3 regions of the Haemophilus sp. HN_Hi16 genome follow, and region 2 is predicted to be linked to each of the others. Evidence: riboswitches for the same ligand, from Rfam matches in the RefSeq annotation. Region 2 holds a riboswitch; each other region holds the start of a gene.
The links. A riboswitch is a leader RNA that binds a small molecule or an ion and turns the genes downstream of it on or off. The one in region 2 is predicted to bind thiamine pyrophosphate.
Positions count from the first base shown of each region.

Region 1: linked by a shared signal. The riboswitch ahead of thiB (thiamine ABC transporter substrate binding subunit) and the one ahead of ACPT9C_RS02545 (ABC transporter ATP-binding protein) in region 2 are both predicted to bind thiamine pyrophosphate.
Region 3: linked by a shared signal. The riboswitch ahead of ACPT9C_RS05045 (ABC transporter substrate-binding protein) and the one ahead of ACPT9C_RS02545 (ABC transporter ATP-binding protein) in region 2 are both predicted to bind thiamine pyrophosphate.

Region 1 covers NZ_CP187500.1:1,932,747-1,940,135, reverse strand. Annotated here, with positions in the region: gene ACPT9C_RS09625 (SurA N-terminal domain-containing protein) at 1-791, shown strand, start outside; gene ACPT9C_RS09620 (phosphoethanolamine transferase) at 879-2,438, shown strand; gene lspA (signal peptidase II) at 2,508-3,023, shown strand; gene ispH (4-hydroxy-3-methylbut-2-enyl diphosphate reductase) at 3,020-3,964, shown strand; gene ACPT9C_RS09605 (helix-hairpin-helix domain-containing protein) at 4,133-4,480, shown strand; TPP riboswitch at 4,587-4,674, shown strand; gene thiB (thiamine ABC transporter substrate binding subunit) at 4,727-5,725, shown strand; gene thiP (thiamine/thiamine pyrophosphate ABC transporter permease) at 5,730-7,346, shown strand; gene thiQ (thiamine ABC transporter ATP-binding protein) at 7,330-7,389, shown strand, end outside.
Region 2 covers NZ_CP187500.1:508,285-515,673, forward strand. Annotated here, with positions in the region: gene tenA (thiaminase II) at 1-397, opposite strand, end outside; gene ACPT9C_RS02535 (ABC transporter substrate-binding protein) at 407-1,351, opposite strand; gene ACPT9C_RS02540 (ABC transporter permease) at 1,374-2,111, opposite strand; gene ACPT9C_RS02545 (ABC transporter ATP-binding protein) at 2,108-2,830, opposite strand; TPP riboswitch at 2,904-2,992, opposite strand; gene efp (elongation factor P) at 3,198-3,764, opposite strand; gene epmB (EF-P beta-lysylation protein EpmB) at 3,802-4,818, shown strand; gene oapA (opacity-associated protein OapA) at 4,917-6,116, shown strand; gene ACPT9C_RS02565 (MliC family protein) at 6,175-6,579, shown strand; gene recO (DNA repair protein RecO) at 6,582-7,292, shown strand; gene ACPT9C_RS02575 (hypothetical protein) at 7,346-7,389, opposite strand, start outside.
Region 3 covers NZ_CP187500.1:1,016,101-1,023,489, forward strand. Annotated here, with positions in the region: gene htpG (molecular chaperone HtpG) at 1-465, opposite strand, end outside; gene ACPT9C_RS05045 (ABC transporter substrate-binding protein) at 587-1,648, opposite strand; TPP riboswitch at 1,701-1,790, opposite strand; gene uvrD (DNA helicase II) at 1,911-4,085, shown strand; gene ACPT9C_RS05055 (ABC transporter permease subunit) at 4,178-5,179, shown strand; gene ACPT9C_RS05060 (ABC transporter permease subunit) at 5,194-6,081, shown strand; gene dppD (dipeptide ABC transporter ATP-binding protein) at 6,091-7,083, shown strand; gene ACPT9C_RS05070 (peptide ABC transporter ATP-binding protein) at 7,086-7,389, shown strand, end outside.

The DNA.
Region 1 (7,389 bases), 530 kb from region 2:
AAAGTTTAGAGAATGTGAAAGCTCAAATTGCAGATTTAGTTCGTAAATCTTTGATGGAGAGTCGTTATTTTTCTTTAGAAAAACAAGCGAGTGATAAGGCTTTTGAAGACAGTAAGTCTCTTAATACTGCAGCACAAGCAGCAGGTGTTAAGGTTCAAGAGAGCGGATATTTTTCTCGTCAAAATGTGCCAGCTGGATTAAATTTCCCTAATGTTATTTACACAATATTTGAATCAGATACTACGAATGTTGGTATGAATTCTGAACCAATTAATGTAGGCGATTATCACACAATTATTGTACGTGTGTTAGATCGCAAAGCAGAGGGCGTAAAAAGTTTAGAAGAGGCTAAAATAGATATTGAAACTTTCTTAAAACGTCAGAAAGCTGAGAATGTGCTTAATGAAAAAGCACAACAAGCAGTGAAAAAATTAAGTGAAAACCCTGAATCAAAAATAGATGGCATTAATTTCTCAAGTGAGCAGACTTTTACGTTAAGTGAAAATAAAGATCCTATTTTAACAAATGGTATATTTTCAATTGCTAAACCAAAATCAAATGAAGCTCTTTATCAAGTGGTGCATAATTCAAATGGCGATGTGGTTGTTGTTGCCTTGAATAAGGTTGAACAAAGCAGTTTAAGTGAAAAAGAATTGTCGCAATTTGGTATGCAATTATTGCGTAGTCATCAATCTGAATTACAACTTCAGTTAATACAGGGATTACGTGAGAGAGCGAAAATTGAGGTAAATGACTCTTTCATCAATCAAGATGATGAAGTGCAACAATAACAGGTTAAATGATAATTTGAGATAAATTTTGCTCAAAAGTGCGGTAAATTTCACCGCACTTTTTTACTTTTGTGCAAAAGGAAGTTAATGATGTTCGGGAAAAAAATAATTCATTCCAAAACAATATGGTTTTATTTTTTATTGTTTCTCTTTTCCATATTTACCAATATGGGATTAGGCAATGTATTAAGTGAGAATATTCCCGTTTCAGATTACGCAATTTTATTTGTTATCACGGCGATTTCTTTTTATTTTACCCCTTGGCTTGGGCGAATATTAATTACTGTATTATTCCTCAGTGCGCTATTTTATTGCTCTGCTGGTTTTTTCTATGGAATTCCATCTTTGGGGATTATCGCTTCTGTTTATGAAACGAATATTAATGAAACCTTAGAATATTACACAACCATTCCTTTTTGGATATTTTTATTTCAAGTTAGTTATATCATTTTATTTGTTGCTTTAATGAAATTAAGTTTTTATGTTAAACAACAAGCATTTAAATGGCTAAATATGGTTGTTATCAGCCTATTATTAGTTTTTTCTTATAATCAATTTTCTAATTGGAACTACGCCTATAAATTCCGTTTTTATCCCGTTCTTTTTTATTCTGAATTTGATCGAATGAATGATCTGTATTTAGAACAACGAGATTTTCTAAATCAATCCGTTAATGCGCCGTCTCAATGGGATATTCAATCTTTTACGCCAAAATATAAAAATTATATTTTAATTATTGGTGAAAGTATGCGAAAAGATTATATGTCGTTATATGGCTTTCCACTGAAAACTACGCCATTTTTAGAGCGTGTGAAAGGCACAGTTTTTGAAAATTATTATTCTGCAGCACCGAATACGCAACCGTCTTTACAACACACCCTATATCGAGCAGAAAAAGGGGAAACGGTTTATACGGATAATATTATTTCTTTAGCCAAAAAAGCGGGCGTGAAAACTTATTGGATTTCTAATCAAGGCAAAATTGGGGAATTTGATACGATGGCCTCTCGTATTGGTCAAAGTGCAGATGAAACGATTTTTATGAAGCCGTTAGGTTATAACTCTAAAAAAGTTTATGACGATGAAATGTTGCCTGTATTAGATAAAGCCTTAAAAGAAAATATTACGAATCCAAAATTAATTGTGATTCATTTAATGGGCTCACATCCAGCCTTTTGTGAGCGTCTTCCGTACGAGGTTAAAAATTATTTTATTAATCAATCTATGTCTTGTTATTTAGAATCGATTAAATATACGGATCAGTTTTTAGAAAAATTAAATTCGCAGTTAGTATCGCAAAATGAACCCTATTCGGTGATTTACTTTTCTGATCATGGGCTTGCTCATTATGAGGATTCTGAAGGTTTATCATTGCATCCAAATAATCTTTATAAACAAAATTATGAAATTCCTTTCGTTATGTTTTCGAGTGATAGTAAAAAGCTAGAAAAAATAAAAATGCCACAATCGGCATTTAATTTTGTTTATGGTTTTGCTGATTGGATGGGAATTAAGGAAAAACATTTACAAGGCGTGGATTTCTTCCATCCTGAAAAACAGGAAATTAAGGTATTTGATTGGAATAACGTTGTAAATGTTAAAGAGTTGGCTGATGATCCAGCAAAATTACCAGAAGCCGTTCAGTAAATGAGATCGTGCTTTATCATTTATCGGCTTGTGCTAGAATGAGCGGAATTTTTTTAAAAGGGAAATAGTATGTCCAAAAAATCAGGGCTTTCGTTTTTATGGTTAAGTGCGGTCGCTTTTGTGGTTGATTTGCTCACTAAATACATTGTGGTACAAAAATTTGATTTGTATGAAAGTGTTAATGTGCTGCCTGTTTTTAACCTGACTTATGTTCGCAATTATGGCGCAGCATTTAGTTTCTTGGCAGATCATAGTGGCTGGCAACAATATTTCTTTATTTTGTTGGCATTGGCTATTTCAGGCATGTTGGTTTATTTTTTAGCAAAAAATAATGCCGAACAAAAAATCCAAAATTCTGCTTATGCACTGATTATTGGTGGTGCATTAGCGAATATGGCAGATCGCGCTTACAATGGTTTCGTCGTGGATTTCTTTGATTTCTATTGGGATATTTATCATTATCCAGTGTTTAATATCGCCGATATTGCCATTTGTATTGGTGCAGGGTTGTTAGCATTGGATGCGTTTAAGAGCGAAAAGAAAAAAGTACAAGATAAACAAGTAGAAAAGTGCGGTCAGAAATGAAGATAATTTTAGCCAATCCACGAGGATTCTGTGCCGGTGTAGACCGTGCTATTAGTATTGTTGAACTCGCCTTAGAAATTCATGGCGCACCGATTTATGTTCGTCATGAAGTGGTGCATAACCGATTTGTTGTGAACGGATTGCGTGATCGTGGTGCGATCTTCGTGGAAGAATTAAGCGAGGTACCTGATGGTGCGATCGTGATTTTTTCTGCGCACGGTGTATCTCAAGCCGTTCGACAAGAAGCGAAAGACCGCAATCTCAAAGTATTTGATGCAACCTGTCCTTTGGTGACCAAAGTGCATATGCAAGTTGCTCGTGCAAGTCGAAAGGGAACAAAAGCGATTTTGATTGGACATAAAGGACACCCTGAAGTTGAAGGCACAATGGGGCAGTATAGTAATGAAGATGGCGGAATTTTCTTGATTGAAAAAGTAGAAGATATTGCACGTTTGCCAATGCAAGACAATGATGATTTAACCTTTATGACGCAAACCACTTTATCGCTAGATGATACAGCAGAAACTATTGCTGCATTAAAGGAAAAATATCCCGCTATTCAAGGGCCACATAAAAACGATATTTGTTATGCGACAACCAATCGTCAAGAAGCGGTGCGAGAATTGGCTAAATTATCAGATTTAGTGTTGGTTGTGGGGTCTAAAAACTCATCAAATTCAAATCGTTTAGCTGAATTGGCGTCTCGAATGGGGATTAAATCACAGCTTCTTGATGATCCTTCCGATATTCAAGATGATTGGTTTAATGATGTAAAAACCATAGGGATTACAGCTGGCGCGTCTGCACCCGAAGAATTAGTTCAATCGATTATTTCCCGCTTAAAAGAGTTTGGTGCGGATACTATAGAAGAGCTGCAAGGTTTAGAAGAAAATATGTTCTTTGAGGTGCCAAAAGAGCTGAGAATAAAAGAAGTTAATTAATATTAAGGGCTTGTCGTAAATGATAAGCCCTTTGTTTTTTCATTCAAATTAAGAATTTTTGCGATCGAGATCGCAAAAGTGCGGTCAGTTTCTTGAGGGTTTTTGCAAGGCAGGAAAAAATAGGTGTGTTGATTGTTGATCAACGATTCATATTATAAGGAAACCTCTATGAAATTAATGAAAACATTATTCACTTCGGTTGTATTGTGTGGGTCACTTGCAGCTGGTTCCACTTTTGCTGAAAACAAGGTGGTTGAGCAAACAACTCAAGCTGTTGTGACCACTCAAACGGATTCACAAGTAGCACCAGCTATGATGGGAGATAAATTGAATATTAACATAGCAACTGCCAGTGAAATTCAAAAATCCCTAACTGGCATTGGTGCGAAAAAAGCGGAAGCTATTGTGCAATATCGTGAAAAACACGGTAATTTTACTAATGTAGAACAGCTTTTAGAAGTACAAGGAATTGGCAAAGCAACACTAGAGAAAAATCGTGATCGTATAATCTTTTAATTTTCTAACCTCCAATGAATGCCCTGTTTCACAGGGCTTTTTTATTCTTTACACACAGAATACATTAAAAAGCCGTTGGCAACTTGAGTAAATTTTAATACACTAGCAAGCCTAGTCGGGGTGCAATACGCTGAGATCATACCCGTGAACCTGAAACAGTTAATACTGACGTAGGAAACTAGGAATATAGCCTTATCTCCTTTTCGTCATTATTGCTGCCTTTTAATCATAAATAAGGATGTAATAATGAACCTTCTTAAATTAACCTTAATTTCTACCGCACTTTTTTCCACTGCAGCATTAGCACAATCACAGCAAAGTGTGAACGTATATAGCTACGATTCTTTCACTTCTGAATGGGGTGCGGGGCCAAAAGTAAAACAAGATTTTGAAAAAGCCCATCCACAATGTGCGATTAATTTTACGCCTTTTGAAAGCGGTGGTGTGTTACTTAACCGTGTTCGTTTGGAAGGGAAGAAAACCAAAGCGGATATTGTGCTAGGTTTAGATAACTTTGTTTTAGAACAAGCTGAAAAAACAGGTATTTTTGCACCAAATAACGTGGATTTAACTCCGCTTGATTTACCAACAAAATGGACAAATAAGACCTTCTTGCCTTTCGACTTCGGTAACTATGCTTTTGTGTATGATAAAACCAAATTACAAAACCCACCGAAAAGTTTGAAAGAATTGGTTGAACGCCAAGATCTTCGTGTGATTTATCAAGATCCTCGCACCAGCAGTGTGGGACGTGGTTTATTGGTTTGGATGAATGTAATTTATCCTGAAGATAAAATTCAATCTGCTTGGAAAAATTTAGATAAGCATACGGTAACAGTGGGTAAAGGCTGGTCAGATACTTACGGTGCATTCTTAAAAGGCGAAGCGGATTTAGTATTAAGTTACAGCACATCGCCACTTTATCATCAACTTTTTGAGAAAAAAGATAATTATGCGGCGACAGATTTTGCGGAAGGGCATATTACTCAAGTAGAATTAGCGGCAAGAGTTGCCAACCATCCAAATCAATGTGCGGATGATTTTATGGCATTTTTAATTTCGCCTACAGCACAAAAACATATTGTGACAGCCAATATTATGTTGCCAGTTATTCAAGGCGAAATTGAACCGCACTTTGATGCGCTTAAAGTTCAACAAAAAATGCAAACACCAATTAATCCAACAGTGAATCCTGAGCAGTTAAAAAATTGGATCAGCACTTGGCAAACTACATTAACAAAATAATTTGATGCTGTCGTTATTTCATCATCCACAATTCCGCCTGCGTCATTATGTGGGCGGCGTTGTTGTCATCGGCGTGATTACGCTTTTTTATGGAAGTGCGTTAAGTTCAATCTTTACATTGGGCGATGAATTACAATGGCGAGCTTGGTTTACTGATGATTATCTACAGCATCTGATTCTTTTCAGTTTTGGGCAAGCTTTACTTTCTACCGTTTTATCTATTTTCTTTGGTTTACTTCTCGCTCGGGCATTATTTTATAAGCCATTTTTTGGAAAAAAGTGGTTGTTAAAATTAATGTCGCTAACTTTTGTCTTACCTGCTTTAGTGGCAATTTTTGGTTTGATCGGTATTTATGGTTCAAGCGGTTGGTTAGCTTGGTTTGCTAATCTTTTTGGAATGTCGTGGCAGGGGCATATTTACGGACTGTCGGGAATTTTAATTGCCCACCTTTTTTTCAATATTCCACTGGCAGCACAGCTTTTCTTACAAAGTTTGCAAAGTATCCCTTATCAGCAACGTCAGCTTGCAGCCCAGCTTAATTTACAAGGTTGGCAATTCGTTAAATTGGTGGAGTGGCCTGTTTTTCGTCAGCAATGTTTGCCCACATTTAGCTTGATTTTTATGCTGTGTTTTACCAGTTTTACCGTTGTTCTTACGCTAGGTGGTGGGCCTCAATATACAACATTAGAAACAGCAATCTACCAAGCGATTTTATTTGAATTTGATCTGCCGAAAGCAGCACTTTTTGCTATGTTGCAATTTGTATTTTGCTTGGTTTTATTTAGCTTAACATCGCGTTTTTCGCCTTCTAATCAAAATGGTTTGAGCAATAGTAATATTTGGTTTGAGAAACCTAAAAGTGCGGTCAAAATTTTCCATATTTTGGTTTTACTTGTTTTTGTCTTTTTCCTTTTTTCTCCAGTATTGAATATTCTTATTAGCGCATTGAGTTCATCAAATTTACTCACAGTTTGGCATAATTCTCAGCTATGGCGTGCCTTAGGCTATTCACTTTCTATCGCACCCTTGTCCGCATTACTTGCATTAACGATGGCAATTGCCTTATTGCTTTTATCACGCCGTTTAGAATGGTTGAATTATCAAAAAATATCGCAATTTATTATTAATGCTGGAATGGTAATTTTAGCCATCCCGATTTTAGTACTTGCGATGGGGTTGTTTTTATTATTACAAGATCGTGATTTTTCCAATATTGATTTGTTTATCATCGTTGTGTTTTGTAATGCCTTAAGTGCAATGCCTTTTGTTTTACGTATTTTAAGCGCACCTTTTCATAACAATATGCGTTATTACGAAAATCTGTGTAATAGTCTAGGAATTGTGGGTTGGCAACGTTTTTATCTGATTGAATGGAAAACCTTGCGCGCACCGCTGCGTTATGCTTTTGCTTTAGGTTTAGCGTTATCTCTCGGCGATTTTACGGCGATTGCGTTATTTGGCAATCAAGAGTTTACTTCTCTACCGCATTTGTTATATCAGCAGCTAGGGAATTATCGTAATCAAGATGCAGCTGTAACCGCAGGGATTTTATTATTGCTTTGTGGCATATTGTTTGCCTTTATTCACACATATAGGGATGCCGATGATTTATCTAAATAATGTGATTTTGAATGATAAAACCTTACCGATGTGCTTTAATTTG
Region 2 (7,389 bases):
CACAAGGGGTCACGGCTGCATAAAGCTCAGCTAAACCGCCCGTCATGCCGCAATCAAGCAAATAGCGGGTATAAGCAATACAAGCGGCACTTTCTTGAGTAGCAAAAATCTCTTGTTCGCTAATGCCCCATTGGCGGCAATAATTTAAATGTAGTTGAATTTCTTGGCAAAGAATCTCTAAGGTTTTGCGAGGAATTTCCATTTCCGCAAAATTTTTTGCTTTATATACACCCAAAGCAAAGGCTCGACTATAGTGGAACAGATAGAGGTAATCCTGCTTCAAATAGTGTTGAAAACAAGCTTTTGGCAGCGTACCTTTTGCGAGCTGTTGCACAAATTCATGCTCAACATATTGCTTCCAATAAGGTTGCGCTTGCTGAATTAGTTGGTTGATCATCATTTTCCCTTACTGTAATTCGACAGCATAGTCTTTCAATTCAAGTGCTTTTGGAATCAAGCCTTTTTGATGCATAAATTCCGCCATTTGTTGATAACGTTTGGCATCCAATTGACGAGGTTTATTGGCTAAGAAGGGGAGCGTGTCTTTCCACGCTAGTTGGTTTAATGGCGTGTTGAGTTCATTCGGTTTATAGCTGACAAAGGCTTGCCATGCGTCATTTGGGTTGTTTTGTAGGTAGGTTGTAGCTTGTTCAAGTGCGGTTAAAAAAGCGGAAATTTTTTTAGAGGCAATATTGTTTTTGTTCGCTACTAAAATCAATTCATCATAAGCAGGCACGCCATATTGTTCAGGGAAGAATGCGATACCTTCTTGCTTTTCTAAAGCAAGCTGATTGAGTTCAAAATTACGAAATGCACCAATCACAGCATCCACTTGTCCAGTTAAAAGGGAGGGCGAAAGGGACCAATTTACATTCACTAATTCCACATCTTTATTGCTTAAACCAATAGAATGAAGCATTGTCTCAAGCAATCCATCTTCAAAACCGCTGACAGAATACCCCACTTTTTTACCTTTTAAATCAGCAAGGGTTTTCAAATTACTCTTTTTTAGCACCACTACGCTATTTAATGGATTTGAAATCAGTGAACCCACTCGTACTAAGGGTAAGCCTTCTGCCACTTGTTGATAAAGCTGAGGCTGATAACTCACGGCTAAATCAACTTTTCCTGCCGCCGCTAATTTCGGCGGTAATGCTGGATCAGCAGGTTCAATAATATTAACCTCAAGGTTATTTTTCTCAAAAAAACCTTTCTGCTGTGCCACAATGATGGCTGCGTGATCGGGGTTTACATACCAATCTAGCATTACGCTGATTTTCTCTTTTGCAAAGCTAGGAAGCGTGAGCATTAGCCCCATTACAAAGCTGAAATAACGGATGACTGTCTTCATTTTTTTCTCCTTTAATGAAAAGTTAAACAGACCAAATAAAACGATGTAATAGCCTATCAATACTGAAATATAAACAGAGTGAAATTGACACTAAAATTAGTAAGGCAGCAAACATTAAATCGACTTGCATTCGGGCATTGGCGTGAATCATCAAATACCCCAACCCTTCAGACGAACCTACCCATTCGCCCACCACCGCACCAATCGGGGCAACCGAAACGGCAATACGCAAGCCCGAAGCAAAAGCAGGTAAAGCCGCAGGTAATCGCACTTTAAGTAATAAACGCAAGGGGGAAATGTTAAAGGTTTTCGCCAGATCGAGCCACGCTTGTGGGGTGTTGCGTAGTCCATCATAACAAGCTGCCGTGACGGGGAAGTAGATAATCAGCACCGACATCACAATTTTGGATGCCATTCCATAGCCAAACCACAACACCAACAACGGTGCGATAGCAAACACAGGAATCGCTTGCGAAATGACCAAAATCGGCAATAACACGGCAGAAATTTGACGAGAAAATGAGAGCAACAACGCCGAAATCAACCCAAACAGAAAGCCTAACAACAGTCCTAAGCAGATTTCTAACAACGTGACTTGCGTATGTTGCCAAAGCAGCTCAGCGTGTGTGAACAACTGCTGCCCTACAGCTTGCGGTGAGGGAAAAATGTAGTGTGGGAAGCTGCCCAAGGTTGCAACCATTTGCCAGAGCATCAACAACACACCTACAATTAAAAGCGGTTTAAGTAGGCGAATTTTCATTGTTCGCCCCCTAATTCTCTCAATAATTGCTGCTGCAACGCCCATAAATTGGCTTGATGCAACTCACGCGGGGCGTTACCTTCGGGCAAAATTACCGCCGATAATGCTGTTTGATGAGTTTCAGGCGAACGCAGTACAAAAATACGATGGCTTAGTCGCAACGCCTCTTGCGGATCGTGGGTTACGAGCAGCACTGATTTATCTTCGAGCAGTTCAAGGGCTAAATCTTGAAGTTGATGGCGACTGATGGCATCAAGAGCGGAAAAAGGCTCATCTAGCAAAATCAAATCTGCCTCTTGCATTAAGGTGCGTGCCAAGGCAACCCGCTGTTTTTGCCCGCCTGAAAGTTGCGAACAAGGCTTGTGCCAATGTGCTGCCATTCCCACTTTTTCAAGCAACATTTTAGCTTTTTCAGTGGTTTTTGCAGATTTTCGCCCAAATAAGACCGCTTGCAATTGCACGTTATCGACAATTGATAGCCACGGATAAAGCGTCTCTTTTTGAGGCAACCACGCAATACGAATTGTCGGTTCAACTAGGATTTTCCCCTGCACCACGCCTTGCGTTTCAATGCCCGCCAGTAGTCGCAAAAGTGTCGATTTTCCCACGCCTGAACTGCCCAACAAGCTTACCCATTCGTTCGGCAACAGGGTTAAATTAAGATGCTCAAATAACGTTTGCCCATTAAATGCAAGACTCAAATCTTGAATACGCACCATCGCTCGCCTCAATGATTAAAGGGAATGCGTAATAAAAAAGAAAGGATAAGAAATGGAATGAAAAGAAAATGGATTTATTGGCATATTAGTTTCCTACGTCAGTGCTAACTGTTTCAGGTTCACGGGTATCATCTCAGCCTTTCGGCACCCCGACTAAAAGTGGGAAAAATTCTATACTGTAATGAAAAATAAAACAAGGCTGAATTTTATTGGCTTTGGTTTATGATTTTTTAGAAAAACTAAATTTATAAAAAATGCCTTTCCTATTTATGAACAGAAAGGCATTTTTATTGAATGAATTTCAGTGCTTTTTATTACTACAACATAATATATCGCAGAAATTAACCGCACTTTTTTATCTAAATGATTATTTTACGCGAGAGACGTATTCGCCAGAGCGGGTATCAACTCTGATTACTTCGCCGATTTGAACGAAAAGAGGTACTTTTACTACTGCACCAGTGCTTAATGTTGCGGGTTTACCGCCAGTGCCTGCGGTATCGCCTTTTAAGCCTGGGTCTGTATCGACGATTTCTAATTCAACAAAGTTTGGTGGAGTAACAGTAATTGGCGCGCCATTCCATAAAGTCACGATACAATCTGCTTGGTCTAATAACCATTTTTCTGCATCGCCTACAGCTTTTGCATCTGCAGAGTACTGTTCAAATGTTTCTGGGTGCATGAAATACCAAAACGCATCGTCTTTGTATGAATAAGTTAAGTTAAGATCCATAACATCAGCCGCTTCAACTGAGGTGCCAGATTTAAAGTTTACGTCTAATACTTTGCCTGAAATTAATTTACGAATACGAGTACGAGTGAATGCTTGACCTTTACCTGGTTTTACAAATTCATTTTCAACGATTACACAAGGCTCGCCGTCTTGCATAAATTTTAGACCCGGTTTGAAATCACTGGTAGTATATGTGGCCATATTTGAAATATCCTAAAAATGAGAGATGGTTTGAAAAGTGCGTATTTTAACCCAAGAACCCGTCATTAGAGAAGAACAAAATTGGCTCACAATTCTAAAAAATGCCATTTCAGATCCTAAATTATTGCTAAAAGCCTTAAATTTACCAGAAGATGATTTTGAGCAATCTATTGCTGCGCGGAAACTTTTTTCGCTCCGCGTGCCACAACCTTTTATTGATAAAATGGAAAAAGGCAATCCGCAAGATCCCCTTTTCTTGCAAGTGATGTGCTCTGATTTAGAATTTGTGCAAGCGGAGGGATTTAGTACAGATCCCTTAGAAGAAAAAAATGCCAATGCGGTGCCAAATATTCTTCATAAATATAGAAATCGCTTGCTCTTTATGGCAAAAGGCGGTTGTGCAGTAAATTGTCGTTATTGTTTTCGCCGACATTTTCCTTACGATGAAAATCCAGGAAATAAAAAAAGCTGGCAGCTGGCATTAGATTACATTGCAGCACATTCTGAAATTGAAGAAGTGATTTTTTCAGGTGGCGATCCTTTAATGGCGAAAGATCACGAATTAGCGTGGCTAATAAAACATTTGGAAAACATACCGCACTTACAACGTTTGCGTATTCACACCCGTTTGCCTGTTGTCATTCCGCAACGAATTACTGATGAATTTTGCACTTTATTAGCAGAAACTCCTTTGCAAAAAGTGATGGTGACACACATTAATCATCCGAATGAAATTGATCAAATTTTTACTAATGCGATGCAAAAATTAAACGCCGTGAATGTCACGCTTTTGAATCAATCCGTTTTACTAAAAGGCGTGAATGATGATGCACAAATTCTAAAAATATTGAGTGATAAACTTTTCCAAACAGGCATTTTGCCTTATTACTTGCATTTGCTGGATAAAGTGCAAGGGGCGAGCCATTTTCTGATTAGCGATATTGAAGCTATGCAAATCTATAAAACCTTGCAATCTCTGACTTCTGGCTATCTTGTTCCTAAACTTGCACGAGAAATTGCGGGCGAGCCAAATAAGACTTTATACGCAGAATAAGATCCGATAAAATACGCATAATTTTTTGCCACACTTTAGTGGCTTCAATTTTCTGGTTAATCTCAATAACAGACATTATGCGTACTCTAGGGGGTTCTATGAATCAACATCAAAACGGATCGTCATCCCAAAATGAATTAGATTTAGGACTTAATCAAGCAGAGCCGATTACACCAAAGAAAGCAGTTCAGCCAAGTTCATCAATTTTAGGTAAAGCAAAAGGGTTGTTTACCAAAAAAAATCACGTGCAAACTAACTTTCAGCAACGTAAAGAACCCACTTTTGGGCATACTCCTGCTCAAGAAAGCACACCTTTTATTTCTAGCGAAACATTGAGAACGGAACAAGAGCCTGTTCTTCAAACAAATTCCACAGAAGAAAATATTTCTGCGGTTGATGAAGAAATCAATGCTGAAAATAACGCTGATGAAACCGTCGAAAAGGCTGAAAAACCTATTTTAGCTCAACCAGAAAAATGGAAAGTATTACAAGTATTGCCAGCAAAACATCGTCGTTTATTTATGGCTATTTTTGTGTTGGTTATTTTATTGATTATTTTCTTTGCATTAAAACCAAGTTCTGACACCGTTGAGTCTTTCACTCAATCTAACAGTAATGAAATTCCTGTGCAGTTCCAATCGTTAGATCAAAATCAACCAGTTGAAACCACGATTTTAGATAACCCTCCTGCACAAAATCAAATGCCAAATGAAATGGCTGCGGCATCTGTTGCACCTATGCAAGCAGCTCAAGCGGAACAGCCTCAAATGCAACCTGCACAAACGCAAACAGAACAGCCAAAACCAACTGTGCCTGTTCAGCCGATGAAAAAAGCGGTAGAGCCACAAGTTGCGCATAAAGATACCGCGAAAAAAGAAGTGAAAGTGGCGGAGAAAGCACAGGCTCCATCAAAAGCAACGGAACAAAACGTCGCTGAAACAGCAGGAAAAGCACCGATTGTTGAAGCCAAACCTGTTCAAGATAAAAAAGAAAAGAAAGTTCAAATCGTTGATGCAAAACCTGTGAGTAAATCTACAGCCTCTCGCCTTTCTGCAAAAACATTAACTGTGCCGAAAGGTGTTTCACTGATGCAAGTCTTCCGTGATAATCAACTTAATATTTCCGATGTAAACGCAATGAGCAAAGCGGCAGGGGCGGGAAATGTTTTAAGTAGCTTTAAATCTGGCGATAAAGTAACGGTATCTGTGAATAATCAAGGGCGAGTAAATGAAATGCGTTTATCCAATGGCGCGCGTTTTGTTCGTCAGTCTGATGGTTCTTATCGATATAAAAAATAATTTTTTGGGCGAGTAATCGCCTTTTTTCTTTTTAAATTCTTTTCTCAAGGTAGGATTTATGTTGAAAAAAACATCTCTTATTTTTACCGCACTTTTGCTGGCTGGCTGTACGCAAAATACGAATGTGACAACGCCCCAAGCGCAAAAAATGCAAGTAGAAAAAGTGGATAAAGCCTTACAAAAAGGCGAAGCTGACCGATATTTATGTCAAGATGATAAAGTTGTTCGAGTTGTACACGCCACGCATAAAAAATACAAAAAAAATTTGCATTATGTCACTGTCACTTTTCAAGGCGTATCAGAAAAACTCACCTTAATGATTTCTGAACGTGGTAAAAATTACGCTAATATTCGTTGGATGTGGCAAGAGCGTGATGATTTTAGTACGCTAAAAACAAATCTCGGCGAAATTTTAGCAACGCAATGTGTTTCACAAACAAGTGAACGCTTATCTGGACAATAATCGTGCAAAGCGAACTTCAACGTGGTTTTGTTTTGCATCGCCGCCCTTACAGTGAAACGAGCCTTTTAGTTGATTTATTCACTGAAGAAAGTGGGCGTTTAACAGTCATTGCAAAAGGGGCGCGCGCAAAGCGTTCATCTTGGAAATCGGTTTTGCAACCTTTCACACCTTTATTATTGCGTTGGACGGGAAAAAACGCATTGAAAACCCTTACCAAAGCTGAACCCGCCGCAATTACACTGCCTTTACAACAAATCGCCCTTTATAGTGGCTTTTATGTAAATGAATTACTCACTCGTGTTATTGAGTCTGAAACGCCAAATCCTGCGCTGTTTCAACATTATTTAAAATGCTTAACAGGCTTGGCAACGGAAACCAACGTTGAGCCAACATTGCGTCTTTTTGAATTTCAACTTTTACAAATTCTTGGTTACGGCGTGGATTTTCTGCATTGTGCAGGCTCTGGCGAGCCAGTGGATTTCTCAATGACATACCGTTATCGTGAGGAAAAAGGTTTCATTGCGTCTTTAGTGAAAGATAATCTCACGTTTTACGGTAGAGATTTGTTAGCCTTTGAAGCCCTCGATTTTTCTGATGATGCGGTACGTCAAGCAGCAAAACGCTTCACTCGTATTGCGCTGAAACCTTATCTTGGCGATAAACCGCTAAAAAGCCGAGAGTTATTTTCACAGCACATTCTCTTGTTAAAATGATTTTTTAAAAATGTAAAGCAAAAATAAAGGCAAACAATGTTTGCCTATGATGTTTATTCTAAACCGTTTTCACTTATTCCTGCTTTTGTGCTAAAAA
Region 3 (7,389 bases), 510 kb from region 2:
CCAAAGCACAGCTTTATCCGCCTCTTCGCCAGCCGCTCTAGTTTTTACAGTCACTTTATCTGCCACAATAAAAGCAGAATAAAAACCCACACCAAACTGCCCAATAAGCTGGCTATTTTTTGCTTGATCTTGGCCAAGTGCGGTTAAAAATTCTTTTGTTCCTGATTTTGCAATCGTCCCCAAATGATCGATGACTTGCTCACGAGTCATACCAATGCCGTTATCGCTAATTGTGATAGTGCCTTTATCCGCATCAAAGCTAACACGCACACGCAAGTCGCCATCGCCTTCATATAAAGCAGGGTTGGAAAGTGCTTTAAAGCGTAATTTATCTGCCGCATCAGAAGCATTAGAAATCAATTCACGTAAGAAAATTTCTTTGTTGGAATACAAAGAATGAATCATTAATTGGAGGAGTTGTTTGACTTCAGATTGGAAGCCACGAGTTTCTTGATTTTGTGACATAATTTTTTCCTTCATAAAGATAAAAATTGAACGTCACAGATATAAGAATAAAAAGAAAGATTTCAAGGGGAAAAGCAAAGTGCGGTGAATTTTCACCGCACTTTTATCAGGCTAACATCAATTACTCTTTTCTTTCCTTCACATTTTCAACCCAGCGTTCTATTAATCGTTTCGCCTCTTGATCCGAACCAAATTTGATGAAATCAATATCAAGTAGTTTAAGTTTTGCTGGCTCTGAAAGATGTGGATGCGCTTTGGCATGAATATTTGTTGGCAGTTGGTAAGAATCCGCCTCACGCCAATGAATTTCTTGGGCTTCAGCAGAAAGAACAAAATCGACAAAGCGTTTAGCATTCTCTAAATTGCGTCCATTTTTAATGATACTGACCGCCCCTAACGTATAGCCTATGCCTTCGCAAGGTAAAGTACCAATAACTGGCGCACCTTTATCCTTTTCACGCACATAAGTATGCATAAAACCAATATCAACAGCGGCTGCGCCCGTAGAAATATTAGCCGTTGCTAATCCAGTTTTCGTGTATTGAGCAATGTTTTTGTCAAGTTCTTTCAAATAAGCAAAGGCTTTATCTTCGCCCATAATTTCAATTAAAGTTGTAAGAATAGTGTAGCCAGTGCCCGATACTCGAGGATCTGGATATTGAATTAACCCTTTAAATTCTGGTTTTAATAAATCAGCATAACATTGAGGTTTCGCGATATTTTTTTCAGCTAGCAGTTTTTCATTCATCCCAATGCCAAGCTCCATAAGATAAATAATCGACGTAGTATCGCCACGTTGTTCCGTGAGCTTTTTGAATTGAGGCATAATTTCTTTTTGCAGAGGCGAACGATAAGTTTCTAACAAACCTGCATCTCGTGCTTGAAAGTGCGGTTCCAATGTACCGCCATACCACACGTCTGCTTGTGGATTTTCTTTTTCAGCTTTGATTTTGCCTAATACAGTCCCAGTGCTATTACGCACAAACTGAGTGTCCACATTATATTTTTTGCTAAAAGCGCGAGCGACTTTTTCACAAGTCGTGTTTTGGACGCTGCAATACAGCACTAATTTGCCTTCTGCTTGAGCAGGGGTTGATAAACTTAATCCTAATAAGCCGCAACCAAGCACGCTGGAAAGTGCGGTCAATTTAAAAGAATTTTTTAAAGAAAAAGAGAGTGTCATGATGCATCCTTACTTATATGAATACAGAAAAAAGTAAGTCAGCCCTTTAAGTAAGAAGGAGAGATTAGTTTCCTACGCCAGTGCTAACTGTTTCAGGTTCACGGGTATTTTCTCAGCGATGTCCGCACCCCGACTAACCGTGAATCAATATAAGTTGTAATACTATTTTTGTAAAGTCGGATAAGTTTATGATTTTCTTGATTGTGATATAAAAAAATTAGACTTATAATTCCTGTAAATTTGAACAGATAAAAATTTCATCATGGATATTTCTGAATTACTTGACGGACTTAACGATAAACAACGCAAAGCCGTAGCTGCTCCTCTTGGTAATCACTTAGTGCTAGCTGGTGCAGGCTCTGGTAAAACGCGCGTATTGACGCACCGTATCGCTTGGTTAATTGCGGTAGAAAATATTTCTGAAGGCAGTATTATGGCGGTAACGTTTACCAATAAAGCGGCAGCAGAAATGCGTCATCGTATTCAATCTACCCTTGCCAAACACGCACAACATCAATTATTTGGTATGTGGATTGGAACCTTTCATAGCATTGCCCATCGTTTATTGCGAGCCCACCATTTAGATGTAGGATTGCCACAGGATTTCCAAATTTTGGATTCAGAAGATCAACTTCGTTTAATTAAACGGTTATTAAAATTACATAATTTTGATGAGAAAGCTTTTCCGCCGAAACAGGCTTGTTGGTACATCAATAACAAAAAAGATGAAGGCTTGCGACCAAACGACATTGAAGATTTTAATGATCGTCAAGAACGTGAATGGATTAAAATTTATCAGATTTATCAAGACACTTGCGATCGCGCAGGATTAGTCGATTTTGCTGAATTATTAATTCGATCCTATGAATTATTTGAGAAAAAACCATTGATTTTGCAACGTTATCAACAACGTTTTCAGCATATTTTGGTAGATGAATTTCAAGACACCAATAAAATCCAATATAAATGGATCAAAATTCTCGCAGGAAAAACAGGCAAAGTAATGATTGTGGGCGATGATGATCAATCTATTTATGGCTGGCGTGGCGCACAAATTGAAAATATTCAAAAATTCTTGAAAGATTTCAAAGCAGAAACCATTCGTCTTGAACAAAACTATCGTTCTACCGCCAATATCCTAAACAGCGCAAATGAATTGATTGCAAACAATAGTGATCGTCTCGGTAAAAATTTATGGACAGAGGGTGAAAAAGGCGATCCCGTGGGCATCTATGCTGCCTTTAATGAATTAGACGAAGCAAAATTCGTTGCTTCACAAATTCAGGATTGGGTAGAAAATGGCGGAAAACTTGATGATTGCGCTGTACTTTATCGTAGTAATAGTCAATCACGGGTTATTGAAGAAGCCTTAATTCGTTGTCAAATTCCATATCGTATTTATGGCGGTATGCGTTTCTTTGAACGTCAAGAAATTAAAGATGCGTTAGCCTATCTTCGTTTGATTAATAATCGTCAAGATGATGCGGCTTTTGAGCGTGTAATTAATACGCCAACCCGTGGCATTGGCGACCGCACTTTAGATATATTGCGTAACTTAACACGCGAACGCCAAATTACCTTATGGCAAGCAGTACAAGTCGCAACACAAGAAAATATGTTGGCTGGACGAGCCTCAACAGTCTTATTACGTTTCCAAGAATTAATTAATTCATTACAACTTGATATCGCAGAAATGCCACTTTTCGCACAAACTGATTTTGTGATTAAACATTCGGGCTTATATGAAATGTATCAACAAGAAAAAGGCGAAAAAGGCGAAGTGCGTATTGAAAACTTGGAAGAATTAGTTACCGCAACCCGTGAATTTATTAAACCTAATGATGCGGAAGAAATGACCGAACTCACTGCCTTTTTAACTCACGCTTCCTTAGAAGCTGGCGAAGAACAAGCCTCTCCGCATCAATCCTGTGTAGAAATGATGACGTTACACTCTGCGAAAGGCTTAGAATTTCCTCGTGTATTTATGGTGGGCGTAGAAGAAGGATTATTCCCAAGTTTTCGTTCTTTTGAAGAACCCAGACGTTTAGAAGAAGAACGTCGTTTAGCTTATGTTGGTATTACTCGCGCGAAGAAAAAACTGACAATTTCTTATGCAGAAAGCCGTCGATTATATGCAAAAGAAGAACGTCATTTACCATCGCGTTTTATTGCAGAATTACCGCAAGAATGTATTCAAGAAATTCGTTTACGAGGGACAGTCACTCGAGCAATGAACCTTGCAAAAGTCGGGTCGGTATCCCCTGTAAGTAAAAATGAATGGAAAATGGGACAAAAAGTCAAACATGAAAAATTTGGTTTCGGCACAGTGATTAATGTTGAAGGTTCTGATAACAATACGCGTCTCCAAATTGCTTTCCAAGCACAAGGCATTAAATGGCTTATTGCGCATTTGGCAAAACTGGAAAAAGTGCGGTAGAATCCAGAAGCGTTTTATTTTTTACCGATGAATTTTTTTTTGAAAAGTGCGGTGGATTTTTACCGCACTTTTATTGTCTATTGAGTGCTGGAATGTTTAAATTTGTTTTCAAACGTATCTTAATGGTGATCCCTACTTTTATTGCCATTACTTTTATTACCTTTGCCCTTGTGCATTTTATTCCTGGTGATCCTGTGGAAATTATGATGGGGGAACGTGGCTTAACGCCAGAAGCACATCAACAAATGATGCATCAATTAGGCTTAGATCTTCCTTTATACCAACAATATTTCAATTACATCGGGAATGTGTTGCAGGGGGATTTCGGTGCATCGTTCCGCACTCAACAACCTGTTCTTAGTGAATTTTTTACGCTTTTTCCTGCTACCGCTGAATTAGCATTTTTTGCGTTATTTTGGTCATTATTAGGCGGCGTTATTTTAGGCACAATTGCCGCAGTAAAAAAAGACAGTTGGATTTCTCACACGGTTACAGTAGCATCGCTCACAGGTTATTCTATGCCAATTTTCTGGTGGGGTTTAATTTTAATTTTATATGTTTCGCCACAACTTGGTTTACCGCAAGGCGGACGTTTAGATAATGAATTTTGGATCGATACACCAACAGGATTTATGCTTATTGATAGCTGGCTTTCAGGTGTTTCTGGTGCTTTTGAAAATGCAGTGAAATCTCTAATTCTTCCTGCCATCGTATTAGGCACAGTTCCTCTTGCCATTATTACTCGTATGACACGCTCTGCGATGTTGGAAGTATTAGGCGAAGATTACATTCGCACGGCAAAAGCAAAAGGTTTAAGCTATACTCGAATTGTTATTGTTCACGCATTGCGTAATGCGTTAATTCCTGTTGTTACTGTAGTGGGATTAATTGTAGGTCAATTGCTTTCTGGTGCAGTTCTCACCGAAACCATTTTCTCTTGGCCAGGAATTGGAAAATGGATTATTGATGCTATTCAAGCCCGTGATTATCCAGTATTACAAGGTTCTGTACTGATTATTGCGACGATTATTATTGTGGTAAATTTAACCGTCGATTTACTTTACGGCGTGGTCAATCCGCGTATCCGTCATTAATTGTGGGAGAAATTATGTCTGACACGCCTTCAACTTTCGCGCCGAAAACGCCCTTGCAAGAATTTTGGTTTTACTTCAAACAAAATCGTGGTGCGCTAATTGGCTTAATCTTTATTTTACTGGTTGCCTTAATCAGCATTCTCGCGCCTTATATTGCGCCTTTTGATCCAACGGAGCAAAATCGTACCGCACTTTTACTGCCTCCCGCTTGGTATGAGGGCGGCAATCCTGCCTATTTACTCGGGACAGATGATATTGGGCGAGATATTCTTTCGCGCATCATTTACGGAACACGAATTTCCGTCTTTGCGGGATTTGTCATCGTATTGCTATCCTGTGCCTTTGGCACCAGTCTTGGCTTGATTTCTGGCTATTATGGCGGCGTGCTAGATACAATTATCATTCGCCTAATTGATATTATGCTCGCGATTCCAAACTTGCTTTTGACGATTGTGGTCGTCTCTATTTTAGAGCCATCACTCGCCAACGCCACTTTAGCTATCGCCGTTGTGTCAATTCCTAGCTATGTGCGTTTAACTCGAGCAGCCGTGATAAATGAAAAAAATCGTGATTATGTGACTTCATCTAAAGTGGCTGGTGCAGGTATTTTACGCCTCATGTTTATTGTGATTTTACCAAACTGTTTAGCCCCTTTAATTGTGCAAATGACAATGGGTATTTCTAATGCGATCTTAGAACTCGCGACACTTGGTTTCTTAGGCATTGGGGCAAAACCGCCAACACCAGAACTTGGCACAATGCTTTCAGAAGCACGTGGTTTTATGCAAGCGGCAAACTGGTTGGTTACAATTCCCGGTTTAGTGATTTTATCTTTGGTATTAGCTTTCAACTTAATGGGCGATGGCTTGCGTGATGCCCTTGATCCAAAACTCAAACAATAGGAAAACAGAATGGCATTATTAGACGTAAAAGAACTTTCTGTTCACTTTGGCGATAAAAAAACGCCATTTAAAGCAGTGGATCGTATCAGCTATCAAGTTGCACAAGGCGAAGTGCTTGGCATTGTGGGAGAATCGGGATCAGGGAAATCTGTTAGCTCTCTCGCAATTATGGGATTAATTGATCATCCTGGGCGTGTATCGGCAGAATCCTTGCAATTTGAAAACACAAATTTACTTACTTTAGATCATAAAGCCAAACGTCAGCTTATTGGTGCTGATGTTGCGATGATTTTCCAAGATCCGATGACAAGTTTAAATCCAGCTTATACTGTGGGTTTCCAAATTATGGAAGCGTTAAAAACTCACGAGGGTGGCACAAAAAAGGCGAGAAAAGACCGCACTTTAGAGCTTTTAAGATTGGTTGGTATTCCAGATCCTGAATCTCGAATGAATGTTTATCCCCATCAGCTTTCTGGCGGTATGAGCCAACGTGTGATGATTGCGATGGCAATTGCCTGCAGACCTAAATTATTGATTGCTGACGAGCCAACCACCGCATTGGACGTGACTATTCAAGCACAAATTATGGAACTCTTACTTGAATTACAAAAGAAAGAATGTATGTCCCTAATTTTGATTACTCACGATCTAGCACTTGTGGCAGAAGCGGCTGATCGAATTATCGTGATGTATGCTGGACAAATCGTTGAAGAAGGCACCGCAAAAGATATTTTCCGCGATCCAAAACATCCTTACACGCAAGCCTTGTTACGTTCATTACCAGAATTTGCAGAAGGAAAATCTCGCTTAGCGTCATTACAAGGTGTAGTACCTGGAAAATACGATCGCCCAACAGGCTGCTTATTAAATCCTCGTTGCCCTTATGCCACTGAATACTGCCGCCAAGTTGAACCTCTATTGCATCAGATCGGTTCGCGTAAAGTAAAATGCCATACTCCGCTGAACGAGCAAGGCAATCCCGTTGAATATCAAGGAGCTTAATAATGACGAATGAAATAAAAGAAAATGCGCCATTATTAAATGCGATTGGCTTAAAAAAATATTACCCTGTAAAAAAAGGCTTGTTTGCAAAAACACAGCAAGTAAAAGCCTTAGACGGTGTCTCTTTTCAGCTTGAACGTGGTAAAACTTTAGCTGTCGTGGGGGAATCTGGTTGTGGAAAATCAACGCTAGGACGTTTACTAACCATGATTGAACAACCAACCGAAGGCGAGCTGTATTACAAAGGGCATAATTTTTTAGAAAATGATTCTGAAACAAAAGCACTACGTCGTAAAAAAATTCAGA